Actinocorallia herbida: one gene and its partner. The protein of the gene in region 2 binds, or shares a complex with, the protein of the main gene of each other region. Links are inferred from orthologs where the notes say so. Each region holds a gene or a part of one and is shown on either strand. Other genes may lie near its edges. The genes, in order: smc and EDD29_RS07675.

Evidence for each region.
Region 1: the proteins of EDD29_RS07675 (region 2) and smc are in contact, whole or in part, in a crystal structure (PDB 3ZGX), measured with the Bacillus subtilis proteins. The link is inferred for Actinocorallia herbida from one-to-one orthologs.

Annotation. Positions count from the first base shown.
Region 1 is NZ_RJKE01000001.1:887,538-903,053, reverse strand. The notes cover bases 11,209-15,446. They hold smc (chromosome segregation protein SMC), read right to left. Parts: upstream 15,051-15,446; coding sequence 11,409-15,050; downstream 11,209-11,408. Other genes in these bases: EDD29_RS04350 (hypothetical protein), read right to left, coding at 15,326-15,446; ftsY (signal recognition particle-docking protein FtsY), read right to left, coding at 11,209-11,378. Also shown: EDD29_RS04405 (substrate-binding domain-containing protein), read right to left, coding at 1-51; phosphate ABC transporter substrate-binding protein PstS, read right to left, coding at 48-1,526; phosphate ABC transporter permease PstA, read right to left, coding at 1,523-2,743; phosphate ABC transporter permease subunit PstC, read right to left, coding at 2,747-3,751; EDD29_RS04385 (PstS family phosphate ABC transporter substrate-binding protein), read right to left, coding at 3,842-4,870; EDD29_RS04380 ([protein-PII] uridylyltransferase), read right to left, coding at 5,119-7,386; EDD29_RS04375 (P-II family nitrogen regulator), read right to left, coding at 7,465-7,803; EDD29_RS04370 (ammonium transporter), read right to left, coding at 7,800-9,116; EDD29_RS04365 (hypothetical protein), read right to left, coding at 9,374-9,955; more of ftsY, read right to left, coding at 10,230-11,208; more of EDD29_RS04350, read right to left, coding at 15,447-15,508. UniProt on the Bacillus subtilis protein: Required for chromosome condensation and partitioning.
Region 2 is NZ_RJKE01000001.1:1,611,798-1,625,966, reverse strand. The notes cover bases 1-2,891. They hold EDD29_RS07675 (segregation and condensation protein A), read right to left. Parts: upstream 1,936-2,891; coding sequence 1,066-1,935; downstream 1-1,065. Other genes in these bases: EDD29_RS07670 (ParA family protein), read right to left, coding at 1,974-2,879; scpB (SMC-Scp complex subunit ScpB), read right to left, coding at 506-1,069; EDD29_RS07685 (pseudouridine synthase), read right to left, coding at 1-509. Also shown: EDD29_RS07665 (NUDIX domain-containing protein), read right to left, coding at 3,157-3,816; EDD29_RS07660 (CTP synthase), read right to left, coding at 3,828-5,474; EDD29_RS07655 (coiled-coil domain-containing protein), read right to left, coding at 5,715-6,899; pip (prolyl aminopeptidase), read left to right, coding at 7,035-8,003; EDD29_RS07645 (alkaline phosphatase PhoX), read left to right, coding at 8,135-9,283; EDD29_RS07640 (FAD-binding oxidoreductase), read right to left, coding at 9,340-10,698; EDD29_RS07635 (ATP-binding protein), read left to right, coding at 10,956-14,169. UniProt on the Bacillus subtilis protein: Participates in chromosomal partition during cell division. May act via the formation of a condensin-like complex containing Smc and ScpB that pull DNA away from mid-cell into both cell halves.

The DNA of each region.
Region 1 (15,516 bases), 740 kb from region 2 along the record:
GAACGCCACGGCGACGGCGGTGACGGCGGCCCAGATCGTGCGACGGGTCATCGCTGTCCTCCCGCGCGGCGGCGGCGGGTGTAGGCGGTGAGGACCGGGGGCAGCACGAGCGCCCCCAGCAGCACCGCGGCGGAGACCGCCCCGGCGACCAGCCCCACCCCGCTCTGCGCCGCGACCTCGACCGGCTCGGCGAAGGCGGTGCTGTCCGCCGCGACCACCGGCCCGTCCGCGGCGACGGCCGCCGTGGTGGCGCCCGCGGTCGGCGCGGCGCTCGCGTCCGGCGCGTCGCCGGTGGCGGTGGTGCCCGCGCCGGGCTCGCCGCAGGGGATCTTGCCCTCCTGGTCGCACGCCTCGGGTTGCGGGGCGGTCTTGAGCAGCACGTTCTCGCCGCCCTCGAAGGTGGGGTTGTGGCAGGTGGACAGGTCCGCCCCCGCCGAGATGTGACCGGGTATCCGGTTCATCTGCGTGTAGGCGGCCTCGACCAGGTTCTTCGGCAGCGGCGAGTAGCCGAGTTCCGGCGCCTTCTGCTGGCCGGAGCACAGGAAGTAGTCGATGAACGTCGAGAGCGTCTGGCCCTTCTCCTTGGTGAAGGGCGCCTGCGTGGACGTCGGGATGATCATGTACGAATAGCTCGACAGCGGATAAGCGCGCTTGTCGGCGCTGTCGTAGACGCCCTCGAGCTTCTGGGTCAGGTCGGAGTTGATCTCGGCCTTGGTGAGCGCGACCGCGACGTTGGACGCGGTCGGCAGCGTGAAGTAGCCGGACTTGTTCTTCACTTTGACGGCCGGGTAGCCCGCGTTCCGCGCGTAGGCGTACTCGACGTAGGTGATGGCGCCCTCTCCGTAGCTGGCCGACACGTAGGCGGCCACGCCGTTGGAGCCGTTCTGCTGCTTGCCTCCGGGCAGCGTCGGATAGTACGAGGTCAGGCCCTTCTTCTTGAAGAAGGGCCGCCACAGGTCGGGGTACTGGGTGTCCATCCACAGGGAGAACTGCGCGGTGGTGCCCGAGCCGTCCGAGCGCGTCACCGGAGTGATCTTCCGGTTCGGCATCGCCACGCCGTTCATGTCCTTGGTGATCGCCGGGTCGCTCCAGTTGGTGATCTTCCCGGTGAAGATCTTGGTGAGCGTGTCGCCCGACAGCCGCAGGTTCTCCACCCGCTTGCCGTTCTTGGTGAGGTGGTACATGAACGACGTGCCGCCCGCGACGATCGGCATGTAGGCGTAGGCGCGCTTGCTCACCTCGGCCGGGCTGCCGTCCTCGGGGTGCAGCTGGAAGGGGATCTCCGAGACGGCGAAGTCGACCTGGGAGCTGCGGAAGTCGGTGCGCCCCGCGGTCGAGCCCGACCCGGTGTAGTTGACGGTGATGCCGTTCTTCTTGACCGCGGCCGCCCACTGGTCCAGCGCCACCTGGCTCCAGGTCGAGCCGCTGCCCGTCACGGGCACGAAATCGGCCGCCGCGGCGGGGCGGACGGGCAGGAGTGCGATCAGGGACGCCAGTGCGAGCGCCCCCAGACGTCGAGCGCTCATGCGGACGTCTCCTTCTCGGATGGGAGGGGTGACTTCACCGGCAGCGGGGCGGGGGCCGGGGCGGAGGCGCGCTCGGCCGCCGCGAGCCTGCGGCGGGCGCGGCGCGTCATCTGCCCGGGCGCCGCACCCCCCAGGAGGCGCGCGACGGTGAAGAGCACGAGGACGACGAGCGCCAGCACCAGGGCCGCCCCGAACGCCCGCGAGACCATGTCCGGCTGCGGGAACTTCACGTAGGTGTAGATGTAGAGGGGGAGGTTCGTCATGTTCCCCTCGAAGGGGTCGGCGTTCATGCCGCGCGCGAACCCCGCCGTCAGCAGCACCGGGGCGGTCTCGCCCACTCCGCGCGCCATCGCCAGCACGATGCCGGTCGCCAGGCCGGAGCGCGCCGTCGGCAGCACCACGTGCCGCACGACCTGCCACTGCCCGGCGCCGAGCGCGTAGGCGGCCTCGCGCAGCCCGCCCGGCACCAGCCGCAGGACGACCTCGGACGCCCGGGTGACGATCGGCACCATCATGATCGCGATGGCCAGGGCGGCGGCGAGACCGGACTTCTGGAACCCGAAGGTCAGGATGAAGGCGGCGAGCACGAACAGCCCCGCCAGGACGGACGGCAGCGCGCTCATCGTGTCGACGATGAGCCGCACCGGACGGGTCAGCCGCCCGCCGACCTCGACCAGGAACAGCGCGGTGGCGATCCCCAGCGGCATCGCGATGGCCACCCCGATGCCGAGCTGAATCAGCGAGCCGACGACGGCGTGGAGCACGCCGCCGCTGGTGAGCGGGTCGAGCGCGCCGGTGTCGGACATCGTCTGGGTGAAGAAGTTGGCGTGCGCGAACGCCTGCGCCCCGCGCAGCACGGTGAACCCGAGGATCGCCGCGATGACGGTGACGGTGAGCAGCCCCGCGCTGTGCACGAGCACGCTCACCAGGCGGTCGGCCGCGGCGAGCCGCCCGTGCTCGTGCGTCACGATGACCGCGTACAGGAGAAGGAAGGCCACGTACCAGCACGCGGCGAAGCCGAGCGCGCCGGTGAAGGGCAGCAGCCTGGTGAACAGGATCCACACCAGGGTCAGGCTCGCCACGGCGGCCCCGGCCAGGGCGAAGCGGTCCTCGCGGACGGCGCCACCGGGGCGGAAGCGGCCGCGCGGCGCCGGCCGGGGCTCCGCCGCCCGGTCGGTCGCGGCGGGCGGGTCGGTGCGCGGATCGGCGATGGTCATGGCTCAGGCCTCGGTCGACGCGCCGGAACGGCTGCGGTTGATGATCATGGCGGCGAAGAAGTTGATGACGAGCGTCACCGCGAACAGCACGAGTCCCGCGGCCATGAGGGCCGACAGGCCGAACTCGCTGGAGTCGGAGTAGCGCAGCGCGATGAGCGCGGAGATGGAGTTGCCCGCGCCCTCCAGCACGTGGAGGGTGGCGCGGAAGTCCGGGGAGATGATGAGGACGACCGCGATGGTCTCCCCCAGCGCGCGGCCCAGCGAGAGCATCGCCGCGCCGATGACGCCGCCGCGCCCGAACGGCAGCACCACGGTGCGGATCATGCCCCAGCGGGTCGAGCCGAGCGCGTAGGCCGCCTCCCGCTCCGCCTGCGGGGCCTGGGAGAACACCTCCCGCGACAGCGAGCAGCAGATCGGGATCACCATCATGCCGACGACGAGGCCGGCGATGAAGTGCGAGGAGGTGAAGGAACCGGGGTCCGCGTGGTCGGTGTCGACCCGGAAGAAGGGGAGGAAGGACGCGTGGTCCGACAGCCAGCGCGAGACTCCGATCAGGCGCGGCTGGAGGAACGTCACCCCCCAGAGCCCGTAGAGGATCGAGGGGATCGCGGCCATGAGGTCGATGAGCGCGATCAGCGCGCGGCGCATGCCCGGCGCCGCGTACTCGCTGATGTACAGCGCGGCGAACACCGCGATCGGCACGCCGACCACCAGCGCGGTCAGCGCGATCTCGACGGTGCCCGGCAGCACCGAGGCGATGCCGAAGTCGTGCAGCTCCGGGTCCCAGGTCTGCGTGGTGAAGAAGCGGTGCCCGGCGGTGTCGAGCGCCGAGAAGCCGCGGAGGGCCAGGAAGAGGCCGATGAAGCCGAGGATGACCAGGAGCGTCAAGCCCGAGCCGCGTACCGCCGTGCGGAAGGCGACGTCCACCGGGAGGAGGCGCGCGGTGGTCCGCCGCTTCTGCTCCGCGACGGGCTCGGCATGGGGAGGCGCCGGAGAGGCGATGCTCATCGTGCTGACCGTTCTTACGAGGACAAGGGCCGAAGGCGACCGGACGGCGCCGGTCGCCTTCGGCTCGGGTGCTTCAGTCGCGTGCCGCGGCTAGGACAGCGCGCCGCAGCCGCCACCGATCGGCTCGAAGCCGTAGGAGCGGATGAGCGCGGTCTGGTCGCACACGTAGCCGGTCGGGCCGAAGACCGGCTCGAACTCGGCGGCGTCGCCGGTGCGGACGACGTTGTAGACCAGCCGCAGGAACTGGTGCGGGAAGTCGGCGGCGTTCAGGCGGATGTTCTTGCCCTTGACGCCGCCCTTCTTGGTGACGGTGATCTTGCCGGTGGTCGGCGAGACGCCCGAGATCTTGCCGAGGACGAGCTTGCCGTGGCGATCGCTCTTGTGGTTGATCGCCTGGGCGACCCACTGCGCGATGGAGAACGGCGCGATGGCGGCGCGGCCCGCGCCGACCTTGGTGCCGTCGTTCTCGATGTTGGTGGCCTTCTGGTTCACGCAGGAGCCGACCTGGGCGTCGGTCAGGCCGATCGCGCCGAGGAAGAAGGAGCGGGTGCCGGAGCCGGCCTGCGGCAGCCACGGCTTGATGGCGACGCGCTTCTTGCCGTTCTTCTTGCCGCCGACCTGGTCCCAGTAGCGGGCCGCGCCGGAGCACTTGTAGATGTTGGCGAGCTGGGACTTCTTCAGGCTCTTGGGCGCGAAGCTGTTGTAGTTCACCGCCCAGGTGACGCCGTCCTGCGCGAAGGCGTAGAAGCTCAGCGTGGCCTCGCTGCCGTCGGTCTTCTTCGCGCGCGAGGAACGGGCGAAGTCGTAAGCGCCCTCGGTGTCGGCCAGCAGCGCCTTGATGCCGTTGCTGGAGCCGACCACGCGGGCCCGCTTGGGCAGGCCCTTCTTCGGCACGAAGGTGGCCGAGCCGGTCGCGTTGAAGCTGGCGAGCTTGTTGGCCGGCTTCGTCTTGTTGTACGCGGCGGCGAGCGCGTTCACGACGTCCTGCGTCGTGTCCGAACCGACCCCGACGAAGTCGGTCTTGGCCGGCGTGAAGCCCGGGTCGGCGTTCGCCGGAACCTGGACGGCGCAGACGGCCAGCGCGACTGCCGCCGCGCTGAGGACCATCTTCTTGAGCATTCTTCCTCCGCGAAGATGCTTCGGCGGCATGACCGCCGCCGGCGAGCCACTCAGCTCGCGGAGGCTTACCTTGGGCCCACCAGACGAACGCACGACGCCGGTTCAGATGTCCGATCTCACCTCAATAGGCGAATTGCTAACAAACAACACAAAAGACAGCGAACATCACACGCGGTCACCGCGTCCCAGGGCCGGAACGCGACGGCACCCCGCCGGAACCGTGTCCGGTGGGGTGCCGTGCGCCGACGTCAGCCGAGCGCGCTGAGAATGTCCTCTTCGATCTCGCCGCGCAGCACGTCGTCGGTCACCGGGCCGCCGTCGTGCCCGACGACGTAGAACACGTCGACGGCCTCCGAGCCCAGCGTGTCGATCTTCGCGGCGCGGATGTGCAGGCCGCAGTCGCCCAGGACCCGGCCGATCCGCCACAGCAGGCCCGGCCTGTCGTGCGCGCGGACCTCCACCACGGTGGCGGTGCTCGACGCCTCCTCCACGAAGGTGACCCTGGGCGGCGCGACCGGCACGCCGGGCCTGGTCCGGACGGCCTTGGCGCGCCGCTCCAGCCGGTCGGCCACGTCGAGCCGCCCGGCGAGGGCGCGGCGCAGGTCCGCCTCGATCGACGCGGGCTCCGGCGGGCTGCCGAACTCGGGCTGCGCGGTGAACTCGATGACGGCGTTGCCGCCGCCGACGTCGCCGTGCGAGAACGTCCGTGCGGTGCGCAGGACCAGCCTGTGCAGGGCGAGCACGCCCGCGGCCTGCCAGAGCAGCCCGGGACGGTCCCAGGCGACCACGGTGATGCTCAGCGACCCGCCCGTGTGCCGCGCCCAGGTGCCGCGGACCGCGGAGCTGCTGACCCGGACGGCGACGCCGTCGTGCCTGGCCAGCGCGAGCTGGGCGGAGGTCGGCGCGGGCGTGCGCGGCGGCTCGTCGCCGCGCAGGGCGGCCCCGGTGCGCCGGACGAGCTCGTCGATGAGCCTGGCCTTCCAGGAACCCCACGCGGCGGGGCCCGTCGCGCCCGCGTCGGCGGCGGCGAGCGCGTGCAGCAGTTCGAGGACGAGCGGCGTCCCGACGGCCTCGGCGACGGTCTCGATGGTGCGCGGATCGTCGAGATCTCGGCGGGTCGCGGTGTCGGGCAGCAGCAGGTGGTGCAGGACGACGGCCTCCAGGACCTCGACGTCCTCCTTGGGGAAGCCGAGGTAGGCGGCGATCACCCGGGTGTGCTCGGCGCCCGCGATCGAGTGGTCGCGGCCCGAGCCGTCCTTGCCGATGTCGTGCAGGAAGGCGCCCACGAGCAGCAGGTCGGGGCGGGAGGAGTCGCGGATGCGGGCCGCGACGCCCGCGGCGGCCTCCATGAGGTGCCGGTCGACGGTCCACTTGTGGACGGCGTTGCGCTGCGGCCGGTTCCTGACCCGGGTCCAGTCCGGGATCATCCGCACCACGAGGCCCACCTGGTCCAGCCCCTCCCAGACGGGGATCGCCGCGGGGCCCGCGCCCAGCAGCGAGACCAGGGCGGTGCGGGCGGACTCCGGCCACGGGACGGGCAGGGCGGTGAAGGACTTGGCGAGCTGGTCGAGCGTCGCGGGGGCGAGCGGGAGGCCCGCGTTGGCCGAGGCGGCGGCCGCGCGCAGCGGCATCGACGGGTCCGCGAGGTTCGCGCCGCGCGCCAGGACCACCTCTCCCTGGTACTCGACGAGGCCGTCGGCGATGGGCGTGCGCTCGGCGCGCGCGGGCGGGGCGCAGAAGCGCTCGACGTTCCGCCAGACGGTGTCGGCCGCGTAGGAGATCGTCCGGGCGGCCTCGGCGACGGCCCCGAGCAGCGCGATGCCGTCGGCCAGGCCGAGTTCCTCGGCGACGCCGTCCTGTTCCTGCAGCAGGAGGCGGTCGGCGGAGCGGCCCGTGCGCTTGTGCAGCGCGTGACGGATGTCGAGGAGGGTGTCGTAGGCGGCCCTGACCCTTGAGGACGGCTCGGGCACCGCCCAGGTCGCGACCACGGCCTGCATCACGTGCACGTCGCGCAGTCCGCCCTTGGCGTCCTTGACGTCGCCTTCCAGGAGGAAGGCGAGCTCGCCCAGCCGTTCCCACCTTTCCGCGGTCATCTCCCGCAGTTCCGGCAGCCGGGTCCGCGCCGAGGCGCGCCAGTCGGCCAGCACCTTGGAGCGCACGTCCTCGGCGAGCCGGCGGTCCCCCGCGACGCACCTGCCGTGCAGCAGCCCCATCAGGGCCTTGAGGTCCTCCCCCGCGACGGCCCTGGCCTCGGCGACCGTGCGCACCGAATGGTCGAGCTGGAGGCCGCGATCCCAGACGGGGTACCAGATCTTCTCGGCGAGCTCGGCGATGTCCGCCCGTCCCTCGTGCAGCAGGACGAGGTCGAGATCCCCTCCCGGGGTGAGGTCTCTTCGGCCGAGGCTGCCGACCGCCACGAGCGCGACGCCCTCGGCGTCCGCCACCAACTCCGCAAGCCACTCGTCAAGCTCGGCCACCCGGGTGGCCCGTTCCGTCGCGAAACTCAAGCCCTTCACCTCTCCGCACAGAGTAAGGGGCGCTCCGGAATGTACTCCGGAACGCCCCTCGCGCTCTCCCCCGAACCCGACAGCCGCCTAGAGGGCCTCGGCTCCGGTCTCGCCGGTCCGCACGCGGACCACCGTGTCGACCGAGGTCGACCAGACCTTGCCGTCGCCGATCTTGCCGGTCTGCGCGGCCTTCACGACCACGTCGATGACCTCTTCGGCGTCCTCGTCCTCGACGAGGACCTCGAGGCGGATCTTCGGCACGACGTCGACCTTGTACTCGGCGCCTCGGTAGACCTCGGTGTGGCCCTTCTGACGGCCGAAGCCGCTGGCCTCACTGACGGTCATGCCCTTGACCCCGAAGGTCTCCAGGGCGGCCTTCACGTCGTCCAGTTTGAACGGCTTGATGATGGCGGTGATCAGCTTCACGCGTCAGCCTCAACCTTCTTGATGTCGGAGACCGGGGCCGAGATCGAGGAGGCGGTGCCCGAGTGGGAGGGGGCCAGGTCGTAGGCGCTCTCGGCGTGGGCCGCGATGTCGATGCCGTTGACCTCGTCCTCTTCGGAGATCCGGAAGCCCATGGTCATGTCGATGACCTTACCGAGGATGTAGGAGACCACGAAGGAGTAGAGACCCACGACCACCGGGCCGAGCACCTGGAGGCCGAGCTGGCGCCAGCCGTGCTCGCCGTACAGGACACCCTGCTCCTGGCCGTCGAGGAACGGGTAGCGGGCGAGGAAGCCCAGGGCCACGGCGCCGATGACACCGCCGACCAGGTGCACGCCGACCACGTCGAGCGAGTCGTCGTAGCCGAACTTGTACTTGAGGCCGACCGCGTAGGCGCAGGCCGCACCGGCGAGGACGCCCAGGAGGACCGCGGCCCAGGGGTCGACGAAACCACAGGCCGGCGTGATCGCGACGAGACCGGCGACCGCGCCGGAGGCGGCGCCCAGCGAGGTGGCGTGGCCGTCGCGGAGCTTCTCGACCAGCAGCCAGGCGCCGGCGGCGACGGCCGCGGCGATCTGGGTGTTGATGAAGGCCAGCGCGGCGGTGCCGTCGACGGCGAGCTCAGAGCCGGCGTTGAAGCCGAACCAGCCGAACCACAGGAGCGCGGCGCCGAGCAGGACGTACGGCAGGTTGTGCGGGCGCATGGGCTCCTTCGGCCAGCCCTTGCGCTTGCCGAGCACCAGGGCGAGCGCGAGAGCGGCCGCACCGGCGTTGATGTGGACGACCGTGCCGCCCGCGAAGTCCTCGATGCCCAGCTCGGTGAGCCAGCCGCCGCCCCAGACCCAGTGCGCGACCGGGAAGTAGACCAGCGTGGCCCACAGCCCGCCGAACACGACCCAGGCGCCGAACTTGGCGCGGTCCGCGATGGCGCCCGAGATCAGGGCGACGGTGATGATCGCGAAGGTCAGCTGGAAGGCCGAGAAGGTGAGGGACGGCATGCCGCCCTCATCCGAGGTGGCCGTGGTGATCAGGCTCTGCAGGCCCCAGGCGTCGAGGCCGCCGACGAACTTGTTGACCGTCTCGTTGCCGGCCGCGTCGAAGGCGAGCGAGTGGCCGAAGAGAACCCAGAGAACGGTGACCGTGATCATGCTGACGAACGACATCATCATCATGTTCAGGACAGACTTGGCCCGGGTCATGCCGCCGTAGAAGAAGGCGAGGCCTGGGGTCATCAGCAGAACGAGCGCGGTGGCCGCGATCATCCAGGCTGTACTGCCGGTGTCGATCTTATCCATGAGGAAGAGCGCCCCTCCAAGTGCGGATTTGCCTTTCGCCCAGAAGACTCTTCCTCGGCGGTTTCACCCTCGCGGCACAGATGTTTCCGACGTGTGAAACATGCAGAACCGATGTTTCACAAGTGTTTCCCCTCTCGCATCGTTCCAACCCGCGTCAAGCGATCATCGAATACAGCGTCCGAACCGTGACTTTCCCGAAATCTCGGGACGCAAAGGGGGACCGGCCCGCGTGGGCCGGTCCCCCTTGCCTGGCAGGGTCAGGGCTGACGGTGGGTGCCGCTGGTGTGCGCGCCTCCCGCCGTGTGGGTGCCGCCGGGCGCACCCGGGTCGACCCACTCCATGCCCGGTACCTGGGCCGTCTGCTTGTGCGCCATCGCGCCCCACAGGGCGAAGCCGGTGAGCGCGATGCTCGCGGCGATCGACAGGTACCAGCCGGCGTCCAGGCCGATGCCCGCGTCGGCCAGCGCCACCGCCTCGCTGCCGCCCAGGACGGGCGGGATGTCCAGCGCGTTACCGAAGCGGAACGCGAAGACCACGCAGGCGATGAACGCGAGGACGCCGCAGATGGCCGAGCCCATGAGCATGCCGCGGCGGTTGCCGTCGGTCACCAGCGCGGCCAGGGCCATCGCACCGGCGAGGAAGGCGAGGACCAACGCGATCTTGCCCTCCCACAACCGGACGCCGCTCATCGTCGCGGCGCTGAAGAAGGTCACGCTTATCCACGGCAGCAGAGTGCCGATGATCAGCACTCCCGCGGAGATCGCCGACGCCTTCGACGCCGTCGAGGTGATGCGTTGCTCGGCGGAAAGCAGCGGGGGCATACCGCGTTCTGCGGCCATCTCCCCGTGCATTCCCCCGGTCGTCTGGGCGGGCGAACCGCTCGGCGCGCCCCCAGGAGCGGCCTCTCCCCCCGCGGATGTCGCGCCGTGCGGGCGCCTGGTCGGTGTTGACACTTCGATCCCCCCGATCTGTACGGGTTCGTGCCTATCTCCTCACGTAAGCACAGATCGAGGGGGAACGTTCCAAGCCCGGTTATCCGCAGCGGCTAGATTCCGTCAAACCGATCTTTCTTCCTGGTCTCCGGCCCGATCTTCCGCGGGCCTTTCCGGGAAATCAGCCGAGGATGGCGTCGACGAAGGCGCCGGGCTCGAACGGGGCGAGGTCGTCGGGGCCCTCGCCCAGGCCGACGAGCTTCACCGGGACGCCGAGCTCGCGCTGGACGGCGATGACGATGCCGCCCTTGGCGGTGCCGTCCATCTTGGTCAGCGCGATCCCGGTGATGTTCACCGCCTCGGCGAACACGCGGGCCTGGGTGAGGCCGTTCTGGCCCGTCGTGGCGTCCAGGACCAGCAGCACCTCGTCCACCGCGGCCTGCTTCTCGATCACCCGCTTGACCTTGCCGAGCTCGTCCATGAGGCCGACCTTGGTGTGCAGCCGGCCCGCGGTGTCGATGATGACGGTGTCGACGCCCTCGGCGATGCCCTCCTTGACCGCCTCGAACGCGACGCTGGCCGGGTCGCCCGCCTCCGGGCCGCGCACGGTCCTGGCGCCCACGCGCTCGCCCCAGGTGACGAGCTGGTCGGCTGCGGCGGCGCGGAAGGTGTCCGCGGCGCCCAGCACGACGGACTTGCCGTCGCCGACCAGGACGCGGGCCAGCTTGCCCGTGGTCGTGGTCTTGCCGGTGCCGTTGACGCCGACGACCATGACGACCGCCGGGTTGCCCCCGTGCTTGTCCACCTTGAGGCCGCGCGGGAGATCCGGGCCGATCTGCGCGATGAGCTGCTCGCGCAGCATCGCCTTGACCTCGTCCGGGCCCCGCTTGCCGTCGACCCGGACCCGGGTGCGCAGCTCGTCGACGATCATCCGGGACGGGGTGACGCCGACGTCGGCGGTGATGAGGATGTCCTCGATCTCGTCCCAGTCGTCGTCGGTCAGGGAATCCCGGGACAGCAGGGCGAGCAGCCCCTGTCCGAGGGTGCTCTGGGAGCGGGCGAGGCGCGCGCGCAGCCGCTGGAGCCGGCCCGCGCTCGGCGGCGGCACCTCGATCTCGGGCGCGGGCGGCGCCTGGGCGGAGGGTGGCGCCGGGGCCGTGGCGACCCCGCCCTCCCCGAGATCCGCACCGGTGCCCTTCGGTTCGGTGATCTGCGGCGCCTCTGGCGGCGCCTCGATGGTCGGGGCGCCCGAGCGGGACCGCAGCAGCGCGACAGTCCCGCCGACCGCGATGATCACGAGCAGCGCGATACCGAGAATCAGATATTCCATAGCCCGTCCAGTCTCGCAGACTCCGGGCGCTCAGGCCGGTTCGGCCTCGCGGAGCCGCTGGCTGATCACCTGGGAGACGCCGTCGCCGCGCATGCTGACGCCGTACAGCGCGTCCGCGCCCTCCATCGTCCGCTTCTGGTGGGTGATGACGATGAGCTGGGACGTGTCGCGCAGTTCCTCGAAGACGCCGATGAGCCGCTGGGTGTTGGTGTCGTCCAGCGCGGCCTCGACCTCGTCGAGCACGTAGAACGGGCTCGGCCGCGCCTTGAACACCGCGACGAGGAAGGCGATCGCCACCAGCGAGCGCTCCCCGCCGGACAGCAGCGACAGCCGCTTCACCTTCTTGCCGGGCGGACGGGCGGCGACCTCGATGCCGGTGGCGAGCATGTCGTCGGGGTCGGTGAGGGACAGCGAGCCCTCGCCGCCGGGGAACAGCCTGCCGAAGATCCCGGCGAAGTGCTCGGCGGTCTCGGCGTAGGCCGCGGCGAACACCTCCTGTACCCGTTGGTCGACGTCCTTCACGATGTCGAAAAGATCCCTGCGGGTCTTCTTCAGGTCCTCCAGCTGCGAGGTGAGGAAGGCGTGCCGCTCCTCCAGCGCCGCGAACTCCTCGAGGGCGAGCGGGTTGACCTTGCCGAGCTGGGCCATCTGCCGCTCGGCGGCCTTGGCCCGCTTCTCCTGGACGGCCCGGTCGAACGGCTCGGGCGACGCCTCGGGGTCCTGCGGCGGGACGAGCTGGTCCGGGCCGTACTCGGCGACCAGCCCTTCCACCTCCATGCCGTACTCCTCCAGCGCCTTCTCCTGGAGCCGCTCCAGCCGCAGCCGCTGCTCGGCCCGCGCCACCTCACTGCCGTGCACCACGTTCACCAGGCGCTCGAGCTGGGTGGCGTACTCGCGGACCTGCCCGCGGACGATCTTCAGTTCCTCCTCGCGGGCGGCACGGCGGCGCTCGGCGTCCTCCCGCTCGGCGACCGCGACCTCCAGGGACCGCGCGATCCGGGCCAGCGCGATCTGCGCGCCGTCCTGGACGGCCCGCGCGATGCGCGCCTGCTCCTCGCGGCGGCGGCGCCGCTCGACCGCGAGCGCCCGGTTGCGGCGCTCGGCCTCGGCCTGCCGGTCCAGCGCGTCGGCGCGGCCGGCGAGGGCGCCCGCGCGCTCCTCGGCGGTGCGGACGGCGAGGCGCGCCTCCATCTCGGTGCCGCGCAGCTCGCCGACGCGTTCGGCGAGCTCCTCGCGGATCTCGGTGTCGGGCTCCTCCTCGGGCTCGGCCTCCGCGTCGGCCTCGTAGCGCTCCTCCATCTCGGCGAGGCGCTCGGCGGTGGTGTCCCGGTGGTCTTCGGCGTCGCGGACGTTGCCCGCCAGCCGCTCGGCCTCCTGCCCGGCCGCGTGTGCGGCGGCCTGGAGGCGGGCCTCCTGCTTGGCCTCCTGGGCGGCAGCGGCGTCGGCCTCGCGGAGCCTGGCGCGGACCCCGTCGAGCTCGGACTGGGCCTGGCCGACACCGGCCTGCGCGGCGGCCGACAGCGCCTGGGCCTCCTCGACCGCGAGCTGCGCCTCGGCCTCTGCCTCGGCGGCCTCCTCAAGACTCGCGGCACTCAGTTCCGCGGCCTCGTGCGCCCGGCCGAGCGCGGCCACCGCCTCGTCCAGCGAGGCGCGCATCTGGAGCGGGCCCTGCCCGCTGGAGGAGCCGACGCGCGCCCAGTGGGCGCCCAGCAGCCTGCCGTCGCGGGTGACCGCGCGCAGCCGGGGCTCGCCGGCGACGATCTCCCGCGCCCGCGCCGGGTCGTCCACCACGACGACGCCTTCTAGCAGCCGGTCCAGCGCGGGGCGCAGTGGCTCGGGCACGGTCACCAGCTCCGCCGCCCAGACACCTCCGGACGGGCAGGGATCGCCCGTGCCCGGCACCTTCGGCGCCGCGCCGATGACGAGTCCGGCGGCCGCGCCGCGCTCGCCCAGGAACGCGAGGGCCTCGGCCGCGGTGTCCAGCGACGCCACCGCGACGGCCTCGGTCAGCGCACCGAGGACCGCGGCGATCGCGGCCTCCGCGCCGGGACGGACTGCCAGCGCCGACGCGAGAGTGCCCTCCACCCCGGCGAGGCCGGACGACAGCAGTGCCTCACCGCCGTCGGGGGCGGACCCGAGGCCCAGTTCGAGCGCCTCGATCCTGGCCTGGAGGGCGGTGGTCTCCTTCTGGGCGCGCTGGTCGGCGGTGCGGGCCGCGGTGATCTGCTCGCGGGCCGCCTTGAGCGCCCGCTGCGGCCCCTCGACCGCCGTGCGCGCGGCCGCGGCGCTCTCCTTGGCCGCGGCGAGGGCGGCCTCGGCCAGCTCCAGGTCGGCGGCGAGCCGCGGGTCGACCTCGTTCTCGGACTGGAAGGCCGCGGCTTCGGCCAGCGCGGCCACCGCGCGGTCCTCGGCGGCCAGGCGGGCCTCGGTGAGCCTGCCGATCTCGGCGCCCGCCGCCTGGAGGCGGGAGCGCAGCGCGTCGAGGGCGGCGCGCTGCCGGGCCAGGGACTCGCGGCGCTCGGCGGCGGCCCTGGCGAGCTGCTGGATCCGCCGGTCCTCGGCGGCCAGGGCCGACTCGGCCCCCGCGCGCTCGCCGACGGCCTGCTCCAGCGTGCCCTGGGCCTCTTCGAGGCGCTCGGCCAGGACCTCCTCCTGCGCGCGGACCTCCTCGGCCTCGCGCTCCAGGTCCTCGGGGTCGCGGCCGAACCGCTCCTCGCCGGAGAATCCCGTCGCGCCCCGGTGCCGCTCCGCGGCGAGGTCGGCGACGCCGCGCAGCCGCTCCTGGAGCGACGACAGCCGGAACCAGGTCTCCTGGACCGCGGCCAGCACGGGCGCGGCCTCGGCCGACTCGGCGTCCAGGTGCTCCTCGCGGGCCTGGGCGGTGGCCAGCGCGGCCTCCACCTCGGCCCTGCGCCTGCGCACCGAGTCCTCGTCCGCGGTCTCGCGCTCGATCTTGGCGGCGAGGGTGACGAGATCGTCGGCGAGCAGCCGCAGCTTGGCGTCGCGCAGCTCGGCCTGGATCATCGCGGCGCGGCGCGCGATCTCGGCCTGCTTGCCGAGCGGCTTGAGCTGGCGGCGCAGTTCGGTGGTGAGGTCCTGCACGCGGGTGAGGTTGGCCTGCATCGCGTCGAGCTTCCGCAGCGCCTTCTCCTTGCGCTTGCGGTGCTTCAGGACGCCCGCGGCCTCCTCGACGATCGCGCGGCGGCCCTCGGGACCTGCGTTGAGCACCTGGTCGAGCTGGCCCTGGCCGATGATCACGTGCATCTCGCGGCCGATGCCGGAGTCCGACAGCAGCTCCTGGACGTCCAGCAGCCGGCAGCCGTCGCCGTTGATCGAGTACTCGCTGGAGCCCGACCGGAACATCAGCCGGCTGATCGTGACCTCGGAGTAGTCGATCGGCAGGGCGCCGTCGGAGTTGTCGATGGTCAGCACGACCTCGGCGCGGCCCAGGGGCGCGCGGTTGGCCGTGCCGGCGAAGATGACGTCCTCCATCTTGCCGCCGCGCAGCGACTTGGCGCCCTGCTCGCCCATGACCCAGGCGAGGGCGTCGACGACGTTGGACTTGCCCGAGCCGTTCGGACCGACCACGCAGGTGATGCCGGGCTCGAACCGCAGCGTCGTGGAGGACGCGAAGGACTTGAACCCGCGCAGGGTCAGGCTCTTGAGATACACGCGCGGACTGTCCCCCTCACGGATGCGGCCCCCGGCGGCGGGCCTTCGAGTGACCGGTGGTGGCCGGGAGTGAAGGAAAGCAGCTTAACCCCGGTGCCGGGCCTCCCCATCGTCCCATCGTCGGGAAGCGCACACCGAGGTTTTCCACAGCCGTGACGAAAACCTGTGAAATGACAAAAGGGACGCGATTGTCATCGACGTCCCTGTCTGTCGGTACCCGGGATTGACCGCGTGTGGACTTGGTCTGTACTGATATACCCGGATACAGCCGCGCGTCAGGTGAGCGCGGGCTCTCGGTCGACGGAGTGCACGACCTCAGACGTACTGAGGGCGTCCTTCTCCTCCTGGAGCCGAACGAGTTCGGCTTCCAGATCCCGTACCCGCCGCTGGAGACGTCGCATCTCCGCGACCATCCGGGGGTCGGGACCGCCGACGTGGCCGAGTAGAGCCTTCGCCATGATTGAGG
Region 2 (14,169 bases):
CCGTCCTCCAGCACGACGCCCGTGCGCAGCCGGCGGCCGAGGTCGCGCGGGATCGGCGCGGGCACGTCGGCGAGGTAGGTCTTGGTCACGCCGTACGACGGGTGGGTCAGGCGGTGCGCCAGCTCCCCGTCGTTGGTGAGCAGGAGCAGGCCCTCGGTGTCGGTGTCGAGGCGGCCGACGTGGTAGATCCGCTCGGTCAGGTCCTCGACGAAGTCGATCAGGGTGCGGTTGCCGTGGCCCTTGGCCATGGTGCTCTCCACGCCGATCGGCTTGTTGACCGCGTAGTAGCGGAACTCGTTCCAGGTGGAGATCTTGCGCCCGTCGACCTGGATCTCGTCGGTCTGCGGGTCGACGCGTTCGCCGAACCAGCTGACGGTCTGGCCGTTGACCTTCACGCGGCCCGCGGAGATGATCTGCTCGCAGGCGCGGCGCGAGCCGACCCCCGCGTCGGCGAGGACCTTCTGGAGGCGGACGCCCTCGCCGCTGGTGGCGTCGCCGGTGGTGTTCATGCTGAGACGTCCTCGATGTCGGTGATCTCGTCGGGCAGGTGCGGCGCGAGCTCGGGCAGCTCCTCCAGGGAGCGCAGCCCCAGCCGCTCCAGGAAGTAGCCCGTGGTGCGGTAAAGGGTGGCCTGGGACTCGGGGTCCTGGCCGGCGTCCTCGATGAGGCCGCGCAGCGTGAGCGTCCGGATGACGCCGTCGCTGTTGACGCCGCGGATCGCCGAGACCCGTGCCCGGCTGACGGGCTGGCGGTAGGCGATCACCGAAAGGGTCTCCAGCGCCGCCTGGGTGATGCGGGTCTGCTGTCCTTCGGTGACGAAGCGCTCGACCACGGGGGCGCAGAACTCGGCGGTGTAGAACCGCCAGCCTCCCGCGATCTCCCTCAACTCGAACCCCCGGCCCTGCGCGCGGTATTCCCCGGCGAGCTCGGCGAGGGCCGCGGCGACCTGCACGGTGGGGACCTCGAGGAGCTGGGCGAGGGTGATCTCGGCCACGGGCTCGTCGACGACCATGAGGACGGCCTCCAGGGACGCCTTGAGCGGCGGAAGCTCCTCGGTCGGGACGCTCATGGCCGGCCTCCTGGGTCGTGTTCCTCGTCGGGTCCGGGGTCGCCGGCCTGGTCTGCGTCCTGCGCGGGCGGCGACTCGAACTCGTCGTCGAGCGCGATGTCGCCTTCCTCGCTTCCGGTCCAGGTGACGTGCAGCTCACCCAGGGGTTCGATCTGCTCGAACGCCACAGCCTGCTCGCGGTAGAGCGTCAGGAGGGCCAGGAAGCGGGCGACGACCTCGAAGGTGCCCGCGCAGTCTGCGGTCAGCGTCCGGAAAGTGGCCTTTCGCAGGCGCCGCAGCATCGCCACAAGGATAGCGCCCTGTTCCTCCACGCTCGCCTGCGGCGTGTACATGTGGGTGACCGAAACACCCGGCGGGGCGGGTTTGGGCTGGAAGGTCCGCCGGGCCAGGGAGGCGAACTCCGCGGGGCCGAGTCCCAGCAGCACCTCGGGCAGCAGGTTGGCGAACCGAGGCTCCATGGGCACCAGGCGCGGGTAGCGCCGGGCCTCCTCGGCCATCCACGCCTCGAACGCCTTGGCGACGGACTTGTAGGCCCGGTACTGGATCAGCCGCGCGAAGAGCAGGTCGCGCGCCTCCAGCAGGGCCAGGTCGTCTTCGTCGTCGACCTCGCCGGACGGAAGCAGCCGAGCCGCCTTCAGGTCCAGCAGGGTCGCCGCGACGAGCAGGAAGTGGGACGCCTGATCGAGGTCCCAGCTCCGCCCGAGGGTCCGGATGTGGGCGATGAACTCGTCGGTGACCTTGTGGAGCGCGACCTCGGTGATGTCCAGCTTGTGCTTGGCGATCAGGCCGAGGAGCAGGTCGAAAGGACCGGAGAAGACGTCCAGGTGAACCTGGAAGCCCTTGCCGGTCTCCTCTTCCCTCTGCAGCTCCTCCACGGCGTCGAGCCTAGTGGAGGCGAACACCCCTAAGTGAGCTGCTGCCAGCGCTGGATGACCTCTTTGGCCAGCTCGCGGTAGTGGCTGGCGCCCATGGAGGACGGGTCGAAGGTGGTGATCGGCTCGCCCATGACGGTGGCGTCGGGGAACCGGACCGTGCGGTTGATGACGGTGTGGAAGACCTTGTCGCCGAACGCCTGGACGATCCGCTGGAGCACCTCGCGGGTGTGCAGGGTGCGCGAGTCGTACATGGTGCCGAGGAAGCCGTCGATCACCAGGGTGGGGTTGATCCGCTGCTGGACCTTCTCGATGGTCTCCATGAGCAGCGCCACCCCGCGCATCGCGAAGTACTCGCACTCCAGCGGCACGATGACGCCCTGGGCCGCGGCGAGCGCGTTGATGGTGAGCAGGCCCAGCGACGGCTGGCAGTCGATGAGCACGTAGTCGTAGTGCTCGCAGGCCGACTTGAGCTTGCCCGAAAGGATGTACTCGCGGCCGACCTCGTGGACGAGCTGGACCTCCGCGCCGGAGAGGTCGATGTTCGACGGCAGCAGGTGCATGCCGTCGACCGTCGTCTCCAGGAGGATGTCGTCCCACTCGGTGTCGCTCTCGAGCAGCATGTTGTGGACGGTGACCTCGAGCTGCCGCGGGTCGCCCTGGCCGAGGCCGACCGACAGGGCGCCCTGCGGGTCGAAGTCGACGAGCAGGACGCGGCGGCCCTGCTCGGCGAGCGCCGCGCCGAGGTTGATGGTCGTCGTCGTTTTGCCGACGCCGCCCTTCTGGTTGCAGATCGCCACGATGCGGGCCGGGCCGTGCTCGGCCAGCGGCGCCGGGTCGGGGAACGTCGGGACGGGCCGTCGGGTGGGACCCAGCGCGCCTCCGGGCTCGGTGGCGATCGCCGCTGAGAGCACGCTTTCCGCGCCTGCGTCTGGCATCAGGTTCAAACCTCCCCGACGGCGCGGACACGCCATCGTCGTCGCGAGCCTAAGACGCCACGGGCAGCAGCGGCAACACGACTCGCGGGAGTCACGGAGGCCGCGCTGCTGGCGCGGGAGTGCGCCGGCGCGAACGCCTCACGCGGATCTCGGTCCGTTACCCGAGTGTAGACCTGCGCCGTCGCCGCCGAGGCGTCTCCCGTCGAGTTCCTGGCGGACGCGCGTGTCGGCGGCACGGTTCCGCAGGTGCACGGCGCGCGCGGCGCAGGGGGGTGTGTCAGGCGTCACCGGCCCCGGCGGGAGCCTGCGGGCCGAACGGGACCTCCCTGTCGCGCAGGTCGGCGAAGTCGCGCGCCCGCGCGGCGAACAGCGCGAGGATCGCCGAGACGGCCAGGGCGTTGTGCACCCGGCCGCCGAGCACCGCGGCGACCGCCTCGTCCAGCGGCACCCACTCCTGCGCCAGGTCGGCCTCCTCGTGCACCCGCACGAAGTCGATCTCCGCGGCGGGCACCTCGGACAGGCCGCGGGCGAGGAACACCCGGACCTTCTCGTCGCTCATGCCGGGCGTCTGGAACGTGTCGACGAGGGTGTGCCAGGTCTCCGCCCGGTACCCGGCCTCCTCCAGCAGCTCCCGCTCGGCGGTGCGCCACATCGGCTCGCCGTCGACGTCCCTGAGCCCCGCGGGCAGCTCCCACAGCAGGTGGGCGCACGGGTGGCGGTACTGCCGCAGGAGCAGGACCCTGCCCTGGTCGTCCAGGGCGAGGGTCCCGACGGCGCCCGGGTGCGTCACGTACTCGCGCCGCACCGTCTCGGGGCCGTCCGCGCCGGGCATCACCACGTCGTCCTCGACGACGGTGATGATCCGGCCCTTGAAGTGCTGGGTGGACCCGACGGTGGGCCACCTCTCGGGGATGTCGCGCAGGTCCATGGCGATCATCTTCCCCCTGATCAGCCCTTGCGGTCGAGCGCCGCCGCGACCAGGCCCGCGAACAGCGGGTGCGCGCGGGTCGGCCGGGAGCGGAACTCCGGGTGCGCCTGGGTGGCCACGAAGAACGGGTGGACGTCGCGCGGCAGCTCGACGTACTCCACGAGCCGGCCGTCGGGCGACAGGCCGCTGAAGACGATCCCCGCCTTCTCCAGGTCGCCCCGGTAGGCGTTGTTGACCTCGAAGCGGTGGCGGTGCCGCTCGGAGACGCGCGGGGCGCCGTCGTACAGCTCACGGACGATGGAGCCTTCGGCGAGGTCGGCCGGGTAGAGGCCGAGCCGCATGGTGCCGCCGAGGTCGCGCTCGCCGGAGATCACGTCGAGCTGGTCGGCCATCGTGGACACGACCGGGTGCTTCGTGTGCTCGTCGAACTCGGCGCTGTCGGCGTCGGGGATCCCGGCGACGTTCCTGGCCGCCTCGATGACCATGCACTGGAGGCCCAGGCAGATGCCGAGGGTCGGCAGGTGGCTTTCGCGGGCGTGCCGGATCGCGCCGAGCTTGCCCTCGATGCCGCGGACGCCGAAGCCGCCCGGGATGAGGACGCCGTCGACGCCGTCGAGCTGGGCCTTGGCGCCCTCGGGGGTCTGGCAGTCGTCGGACTTGACCCAGCGGATCTTCACCCGGGCCTCGTTGGCGAAACCGCCGTGGCGCAGCGCCTCGGTGACCGACAGGTAGGCGTCGGGCAGGTCGATGTACTTGCCGACCATGGCGATCTCGACCTCGTGCTTGGGCTCCTTCACGCGGCGCAGGAGGTCGTCCCACACGCCCCAGTCGACGTCCCGGAAGGGCAGGTCGAGGCGGCGGACCACGTAGGCGTCCAGGCCCTCGGCGTGCAGCACCTTGGGGATGTCGTAGATCGACGGGGCGTCCACGCAGGACACGACGGCCTCGCGGTCGACGTCGCACATGAGGCTGATCTTGTGCTTGATGCTCTGCGAGACCGGGCGGTCCGAGCGCAGCACGATCGCGTCGGGCTGGATGCCGATGTTGCGCAGGGCCGCGACGGAGTGCTGGGTCGGCTTGGTCTTGAGCTCGCCGGACGGGCCGATGTAGGGCAGCAGCGACACGTGCAGGAAGAACACGTTGTCCCGGCCTATCTCGTGCCGGATCTGGCGGACGGCCTCCAGGAACGGCAGCGACTCGATGTCGCCGACCGTGCCGCCGACCTCGGTGATCACGACGTCGACGTCGGGGCCCGCCATGCCGCGGATGCGGTCCTTGATCTCGTTGGTGATGTGCGGGATCACCTGGACGGTGTCGCCGAGGTACTCCCCGCGGCGCTCCTTGGCGATCACGTTCGAGTAGACCTGGCCCGTGGTGACGTTCGCGCTGCCGTGCAGCTCGGTGTCCAGGAAGCGCTCGTAGTGGCCGATGTCCAGGTCGGTCTCGGCCCCGTCGTCGGTGACGAAGACCTCACCGTGCTGGAACGGGTTCATCGTGCCGGGGTCGACGTTGAGGTACGGGTCGAGCTTCTGCATCGTCACCCGCAGGCCGCGCAGCGTCAGCAGGCGCCCCAGGCTGGAGGCCGTCAGACCCTTGCCGAGGCTGGAGGCGACGCCGCCGGTGACGAAGAGATGCTTGGTCGTGCGCGAGGAATCTGCGAGGCGCAAAAGAACTCCCGTGGTCGTTGTGCGGCGGTTTGCGGTGGGCCGGCGGTGCGGGCTATGCCCACCGCTCCGGCGGTGCCGACCAGGTGGAAGACCACCCTGTCCACGGGGTACCAGAATAACACTTGCCCGACGCCGCAGCGTCGCGGCCTGATCGCGACGCTCGCGATCAGGCCTCCCCGACGGCGCGAACGAACGCCCCGGCCGCGTTTCGCGGCCGGGGCGTTCGTCAGGTCGCGGGGGTTATCCCGGGAAGCCGTTGCGGTCGGTCATGGTGGCGCCGACCTCGGAGAGCGCCGCGTGGTTGTGCAGCGGGGAGGACGGCATGATGACGCGGAGCTGGCGGGTGAGCTCGTCGATGAGGCTGCGGGCCTGGTCGGCGGCGTTGCGGGCGGCGTCGCGCTCCTGGGACAGGGCGCCGAGCTGGGCGCGCTGCTCGGTGACCGCCTCGGCGAGCTGGTCGACCCAGGCGTCCCGCTCCTTGATCTTGGCGAGGGCGTCGTCGCGCTCGGTGGCGATCTGGCGGACGGCGCTCATCGCCCCGTCGCGCTCGCGGGTGAGCTGCTCGGAGCGCGAGAGCGCCAGGGTCGCCTCGGACTCGGCGCGCGCCTTGTCCTGCTGGGCGGCCTCGCGGGCGGCCTCGGAGATCTTGGCCTGCTCCAGCGCCTGTGCCGCGGTCTCCATCGCGTTGGCGCGCTCGCCCTCGGCGGCGTCGGCCCGGCGGCGGGAGTCCTCGGCCTGGCGGGCCGACTCGGCGGCCTGACGGCCCGCCTCGCCCGCCTGACGGCGCGCCTCGTCGGCCTCCTGCGCGGCGTTGCCCGCGGCCACCTGGAGGGCCTGGGAGGTCTTCTCGGCGTCCGTGAGGGCCGCGCGGACCGAGGCCAGCTCGGTGCGGACGGTCTCCATCGCCCGGGACAGCTCGGCGATCCGTTCCTCGGCGACGCGCCGGGCGTTGGAGGACTCCTCGACCGAGCGCAGGGCGTCGTCGCGGGCGGCCTGCATGTTGTCGTGCTGGGTGACCAGCTGCCGCATCGCGGCCTCGGTCTCGGTGACGCGCCGCTCCGCGGTCTCGGCGCGGGTGCGGGTGCGCTGCACCTCCGCCCACGCGGTCGCGGCGTCGCGCTGGGACTTCTCCCGCTCGCTCTGCGCGGCGGCGAGCTGGGCCTGGGCCTCGGTCTGCACGTCGCTGATGCGGCGCTCACCGGCCGACAGCGCCTCGCCCAGCAGCTCGGCCATCTGCTTGAGCCGGTCGACGAGATCCCAGCCCGCGGCGAGGGTCGGGTCGTTCGACGCGGCGGCCTTGCCGGTGGGCGCGGCCAGCGGAGGCGCGGTGAGGAGTTCCCGGGGCGCCTGCGCGGGGGAAGGCGACCAGGACAGGCCGCCTGGCTGTGCGGGGCGCTGGCCGCCTGTTCCGTTGAGGTCACTCACGGTAAAGACTCCATCAGGGGATCATCACGACGTCGTTGAGGGAAGACTCTACGACCGGGCAGCGGGTCTGTCTCCCCCGTCCCACCATACGGGCACCGTCACGGGAGTTCGGCTGTGCTGACAGAATGTCAGATCATGGAGCCGCGCACCCTGTATCCACAGATCGAACCGTATGACTCCGGAACGCTGACGACGCCGGACGGCGACGAGATCTACTGGGAGGTCTGCGGCAACCCGCAGGGCAAGCCGGTGGTCATGCTGCACGGAGGCCCCGGCGGAGGCTGCACGCCCGCCCACCGCCGCCAGTTCGATCCGGAGCGGTACCGGATCGTCCTGTTCGACCAGCGCAACTGCGGGCGGAGCCTGCCTTCGGCGGCCGACCCCGAGGTGTCGCTGGCGCGCAACACCACGTGGCACCTCATCGACGACATGGAGCAGCTCCGCGAGCACCTCGGCATCGAGGCGTGGCTGGTCTTCGGCGGCTCCTGGGGCAGCTGCCTCGCGCTGGCCTACGCGATCACCCACCCGGAGCGGACGACGGAACTGGTCCTGCGCGGGATCTTCATGCTGCGCCCGTTCGAGCTGTTCTGGTTCTACGAGTACGGCGCCTCGCTGATCTTCCCCGACCTGTGGGAGAAGTACGTCGCGCCGATCCCGGAGGAGGAGCGGGAGAACCTCCTGGAGGCGTTCCACGAGCGGCTGAACGACCCCGACCCGGCCGTCCGGGTCCCGGCCGCCCTGGCGTGGGCCACCTGGGAGGGCGCCACGATCACGCTGCTGCCGGACGCCGAGCACGCCGGGCAGTTCGCCCACCCCGACTTCGCGGTCACCTTCGCCCGGATCGAGAACCACTACTTCACCAACGGCGGGTTCTTCTCCTCCGACGAGTGGATCCTGGACAACCTCGACAAGATCCGGCACATCCCCGCGGTGATCGTCCAGGGCAGGTACGACATGTGCACCCCCGCCGCGACCGCCTGGGACCTCCACCAGGCCTGGCCGGAGGCCGAGTTCCACCTCGTCGACGGCGCGGGCCACGCCTTCGACGAACCGGGCATCCTGCACCGCCTGATCGAGGCCACGGATCGTTTCGCAGGAAAGTGACGACCGATATCCGATATGCGAAAAATGCCTGCCATCTGATCGACACCTGACGGCCATCCTGCGGAGCCCCCGAGGACGCCGTGCGCGGAGAGAACCGAAGCGCACCGTCCTTCCTCCCAAGGAGACCCCCCATGGACCGTCGTGTCTTCATGCGCGCGAGCGTGCTCGCCGCCGGAACCGCAGCATTCTCCGGATCCCTGGTGAAGGGCGCGCTCGCCGCGCCCGCGCAGAACGCCACGTCCCCCTACGGCGCGCTGCTCGCCGCCGACGCCAACGGCATCCAACTGCCCTCCGGGTTCACCAGCCAGGTCGTCGCCCGGACCGGCCAGGTGGTGTCCGGCACGTCCTACAGCTGGCACCAGGCCCCGGACGGCGGCGCGTGCTTCGCCGACGGCACCGGCTGGATCTACACCTCGAACTCCGAGGTGAGCGCCGGCGGCGCCTCGATGATCAAGTTCGACGCCTCCGGCAACGTGACGGCGGCGTCGCGGATCCTGTCGGGCACCAGCACCAACTGCGCGGGCGGCAAGACCCCGTGGAACACCTGGCTGTCGTGCGAGGAGATCAGCCTCGGGCGGGTCTGGGAGACGTACCCGTTCGGCGGCACCGCCGTCGCGCGCCCGGCGATGGGCCGCTTCAAGCACGAGGCCGCGGCGGCCGACCCCGTCCGCCAGGTCATCTACCTGACCGAGGACGAGACCAACGGCAGGTTCTACCGGTTCGTCCCGACCACCTGGGGGAACCTGTCCGCCGGCACCCTCCAGGTGCTGGTCGCCGGGACCGCCACCTCCGGCTCCTTCACCTGGACGACCGTCCCCGACCCCGACGGCTCCCCCACCACGACCCGCACCCAGGTCTCCGGCTCGAAGTCCTTCAACGGCGGCGAGGGCTGCTGGTACGCGAACGACACCGTCTGGTTCACCACCAAGGGCGACAACCGGGTGTGGCAGCTCAACCTGCTGACGAACACCTATGAACTCGCCTACGACGACGGCCTCGTCACCGGCACCGCGACGCTCACGGGCGTCGACAACATCACCGGGTCGTCCTACGGGGACCTGTACGTCGCCGAGGACGGCGGCAACATGGAGATCAACATGATCACCCCGGACGACAAGATCTCGGTGTTCCTGCGGATCACCGGGCAGTCGTCCTCGGAGATCACCGGCCCGGCGTTCAACCCGGCCGGGAACCGCCTGTACTTCTCGTCGCAGCGCGGCACGTCCGGCTCGTCCTCCGGCGGCATCACCTACTGCGTCACCGGCCCGTTCCGCACCTGATCCGGCCGGATCCGCCCCGGACGGACGGGCCTCCCCGCCCGTCCGTCCGGGCCCGGTCAGTCCAGAACGGGGAAGTTGCTCCGGAACGTGCCGTGCGGGTCGTAAGCGCGCTTCACCTCGCGGAGCCTCTCCAGGGTCTCGGCGGGGAACGCCGCCGAGACCCGTTCACCCCCGGCGAGGAAGGTGTAGGGCTTGCGGCCCGCGAGTACCGGGCCCATCGCCGCGACGATCCGGTCCAGCGTGGCGGCCACGCCGGCGGCGGCCTCCGCGCCGGGCGTGACGCCCATCATCGACAGCAGGAACGGCTCGGCGACCGGGCCGCAGGCGCCGGAGTCCACCCGGGTGTAGGCGCCGCCGAGGTGGCGGAGCTGGACGAACACCAGCGGGTGGACCGTCCCGGCGGCGGCCAGGTCGCGCAGGACGGCCGCGGCGCCGTCCAGGTCGGTCAGCAGTTCGCCCCGGTGCAGGCTCGGCATCGGGTCGGTCGGTTCGGCGCAGATCATCCCGAGCGCGGCGGGGGGCAGTGCTCCTCGGGTGTCGAAGACCACGCCGTCCACCGCCTCGAAGGCGGCGAGCAGGGCTCGGCCCTCCTCTGCCGGGCCGAGGTGCGCGGCGTCCACGACGACCGCCGAGAGCCCGCGCAGCGGCTCGGGCAGCTCGGGGAAGGGCGGGAACTGCATCAGGGAGCACCAGACGCTCAGTTCCTCAGGCGCCCCCGCCGTCGCCTTGGCATAGGCCTCAAGGACCGCGAAGGCCTGGTGCGCGGGCCAGACGAGCCGTCCGCCGTAGACCTCCGGGGCGGGGAAGAGCTCGACCTCCAGGGCGGTGACGAGCGCGTGGTCGCCCCCGCCGCCGCACAGCGCCCAGAACAGGTCGGGCTCGGCCACGGCGGAGATCCTGCGGAGCACGCCGTCGGCATCCACGACCTCAAGCGCGCGCACGGACGCCGAACCCGGGCCCCTGCTGCGGCCGTACCAGCCGAGGCCGCCGCCGAGCGTGTAACCCGCGACGGTCACCACCGGCGAGCTGCCCGCCGGGAAGGTCAGCCCGTACGCACCCGCGGCCTCCAGCAGCGCTCCGCAGGGCACGCCCGCGCCGACCCTCGCCACCCGGTTCTCCGGGTCGATCTCGACGGCGTTCAACGCGCCCGTCCTGACCACGACCGCGCCGTCCAGGGCGGTGGTGGCGCCGTGGCCGCTCGGCTGGGCCGCCAGCGTCAGGCCCTCCGCCGCCGCGTAGCGGACCAGCGCCGCCGCGTCCTCGGCGTCGGCGATCTCGACGACGGCGCGGGGGCGCTGCGGCACGCCGACCGACCAGCCGAGCGCGGCCCGCTCGAAGCCGGCGTCACCCTCGATCAGGACCCTGCCGCGCACCGCCGTGCGCAGTCCTTCGATCGGCCGCTCGTTCCCCGTCATGTGCTCTCCCTTTCCAGCGGCCCTGGGCGCGTGCCCGGGCCCGTCTCCCCGTCGGTTCCGGCGGCCCGCCGTCCCCGCCGTTCTTGCCGCGCCGGGTGGTCTCGCCGACGCGGTCCCTCACTGTCGCGGTCGTCTCTTGTGGGCCGTTTGCGCTGTGTTTGCGGGCTGATTGCGCCCGATCGAAAGAGCCGCCAACCGGGGACCTCCGCACGAACGTCCAAGAGGTGTCGAATGTCGCGGAGGGCACAATGGCGGAAGTGGCGGTGCGTCTGTTCGGCGTGCTGGAGACCGACCTCGGGGCGCGGACCGCGCGTCCCGGCACGCCCAGGCAGCGGGCCCTGCTGGCGGTCCTCGCGCTGGAGCCGGGCCGCGTCGTCCCGCGCGACAGGCTCGTCGCCGCGGTGTGGGAGGACGCCGCGCCGCCGAGCGCCACGGCGACGCTCCAGGCGCACGTGTCCCAGCTCCGCCGCGCGCTGGAACCGGACCGGGCGCCGCGCGCGGAGCCGCGGTTGCTGCTCACCCGCGAGCCGGGCTACCTGCTCGCGCTGCGGCCGGACCAGGTGGACCTCGGCGCGTTCGAGGCGCTCGCCGAGGACGGCCGCAGGGCGCTGCGCGGCGGCGCGCGCGCCGAGGCCCGCGCCCTGCTGGACCGGGCGCTGGCGCTCTGGCGCGGCGAGCCGCTCGCGGAGTTCGCCGGGCTCGCCTTCGCCCAGCCGGTCCGGACCCGCTTCGGCGAGCTGCGGGCCACCGCGCTGGAGCACCGCATGGAGGCGGCGCTGGACCTCGGGGAGTCCGCCGCGTGCGTCGCCGACCTGGAGCGCCTGGTGGCCGAGCACCCGTACCGGGAGCGCCTGTGGGCCCTTCTGGTCCTCGCCCTCTACCGCACGGGCAGGCAGGCCGACGCGCTCGCCGCGCTCCGCCGCGTCCGGGCCCTGCTGGCCGAGGAGCTGGCCCTGGAGCCCGGCCTCGACCTGCGCGACCTGGAACGCGCCGTCTTCGAGCAGTCCCCCGCCCTGGACGCCCCCGCACCACCGTCCGTGCCCGTCTCCCCCGGCCATGCCTCCCCCGCCGCGGCACCCGCCGGCCCGCCTCCCGGCGCGTCAGACCCCGGCGCCGCCGGTTCCGGTACGACCGGCCCCGGCGTGGAGGGATCCCGGATCGACGTGCCGGGGGCCGGTGCGGCGGGCGGGGTGTTCGTGGGGCGGGTGCCCGAGTTGCGCAGATGCGCCGAGCTGCTGGCGGAGGCGCGGCGCGGCAGGGGCGGCGTGGTGCTGCTGAGCGGTGCGGCGGGGGTGGGCAAGACGCGGCTGGCGCGGGCGATCGCGGCGGAGGCCGAGGCGCTCGGCCTGCCCACGGCGTGGGGCAGGTGCGCCGAGGACACCGGCGCCCCCGCGTTCTGGCCGTGGCTCCAGGTGCTCGGGGACTTGGGCGCGCGGGACGCGGAGCTGATGCTGGCGGGTCGCGACGGGACCGTGCGGGAGCCTTTCGCGCTGCACTCCGCCGCCGTGGCGGCGCTGGCCACCGGGCCCGCCAAGGTGATCGTCCTGGACGATCTGCACTGGGCCGACGCGGCCTCGCTGCGGCTGCTGGCGTTCGCCGCGGCCGACCTGCACCGGCTGCCGCTCGTGGTGGTCGCGACGCTGCGGCTCGAACCGGGGGCCGCGCCCGAGCAGCTCGGCGACGCCCTGGGGGTCCTCGCCCGCGAGGACAGGGTGACGCGGATCGATGTGCCGCCCCTGACCGTCGCCGAAGTCGGCGCGTTCCTCGCGGCGCACGGTGCGCCCGGCGGCCGGAGGGTCGAGGTCCGCCTTCACGAGCGGACAGGGGGCAACCCCTTCTATCTGGGCGAGCTGCTCCGGCTGCCGGTCTCCGAGCGCTGGGTCGGCGACGGCGTGCCGGTGACCGTCCGGGAGGTCATCGCCCGGCGCGTCGCGCGGCTGCCCGCCGGGACCGGCGCGCTTCTGCGGTGCGCCGCCGTCCTCGGCCGCGAGTTCTCCCCCGAACACCTCGCCGCCGCCTCCGGCGCGTCCGCCGCCGACGTCCTGGACCGGCTCCAACCCGCGGTGGAGGTGGGCCTGCTCACCGAGGCGCCGGACGGGTTCGACTACGGCTTCGCCCACCCGCTCGTGCGGGACGCGCTGTACTCGGGGCTGAGCCGGCTGGACCGCTCGCGGCTGCACCTGCGCGTGGGCGAGGCGATCGAGGCCGCCGCCGGGATGGACCGGACGGTCCGGCTGCCCGCCCTCGCCCACCACTACGGCATGGCCGCACCCGTGGGCGGGGCGGCCAAGGCCGTCGAGTTCGCCGTGCTCGCGGCCCGTCAGGCGACCGCCCAGAACGCGCACGACGAGGCCGCGGCGCACTGGCGGCGGGCACTGGCCGCGCTCGGGACCGCCGACCCCGCCCGACGCGGCGCGCTGCTGGTCGAGCTGGCCGCCTCGCACCAGGCGCGCGGCGACGCCACGGGCGCCCGCGCGGCCCTGAACGACGCGATCGACCTCGCCGGGCAGGCCGGCGACCGGGAGATCCTGGTGGCCGCGCTGGGCGTCTCCGGCGGGCACTCCCAGTGGTTGTTCCGCGACTACGGCGAGAGCGACGACCGCACGATCGCGCTGCTGAAGGCGGCGCTGTCCGGGCCGCTGCCGGACGCGCGCAGAGCAGAGCTGCTCGGCACCCTGGCGCAGGAGCTGCACTACTCGGGCAGGTCGGCCGAGGGCGGGCCGCTGGCCGCCGAGGCGGTCGCGACGGCGCGGCGGACGGGCGACCCCGCACTGCTGGCCCGCACCCTGAACAACCTCGTGCTCGTCCTCTACGTGCCGGGCAGGGAGGCCGAGCGGCTGGCGGCCCTGACGGAGATGCTGGCGCTCCCCGGGCTGGTCGGCGCCGCCGAGGCGGTGGCGCGGGTGTTCCTGGCGACGGAGCTGGTGCGCGGCGGTGACCTGCCCGGCTGCCGCCGCGAACTCGCCAGGGCCGCGCAGATCGGGACGGCGACGAGGGACCGGACCGTCCAGGGCATGGGCCGGGTCGCCGAGACCGCCCTGGCCGTCCTGGAGGGCCGCTGGGGAGACGTCGAGGCCCTGATCGACGACTACAGCGCCCTGCTCGCCGACTCGACGCTGTGGGGCCTGGAGTTCTGCCGGTGGAACGCCCTGCTGTCGTGCCACGAGGCGTGGGGAACGGTCGGTGAGCTGCTGCCGGGACTGCTGGAGGCCGCGGAGCGGATCGAGCCGCTCCGTCCGGTCGCGGTGCTGGCCGCGCTGGACGCGGGGGACGAGGCGACGGCCCGAGCGCTCGTCACCCGGTGGGGCGCGGTCATCCGGCCGGTGTGGACGCAGTGCTATCTGACGGCGGTGTGGGGCGAGGTCGCCGCCCGTCTGGGCACGCCCGACCCGGGCGAGCTGTACCGGCGGCTGCTGCCGCACGGCGACGAGCTGATCATCGCGGGGATCGGGATCACCGCGCGCGGCTCGG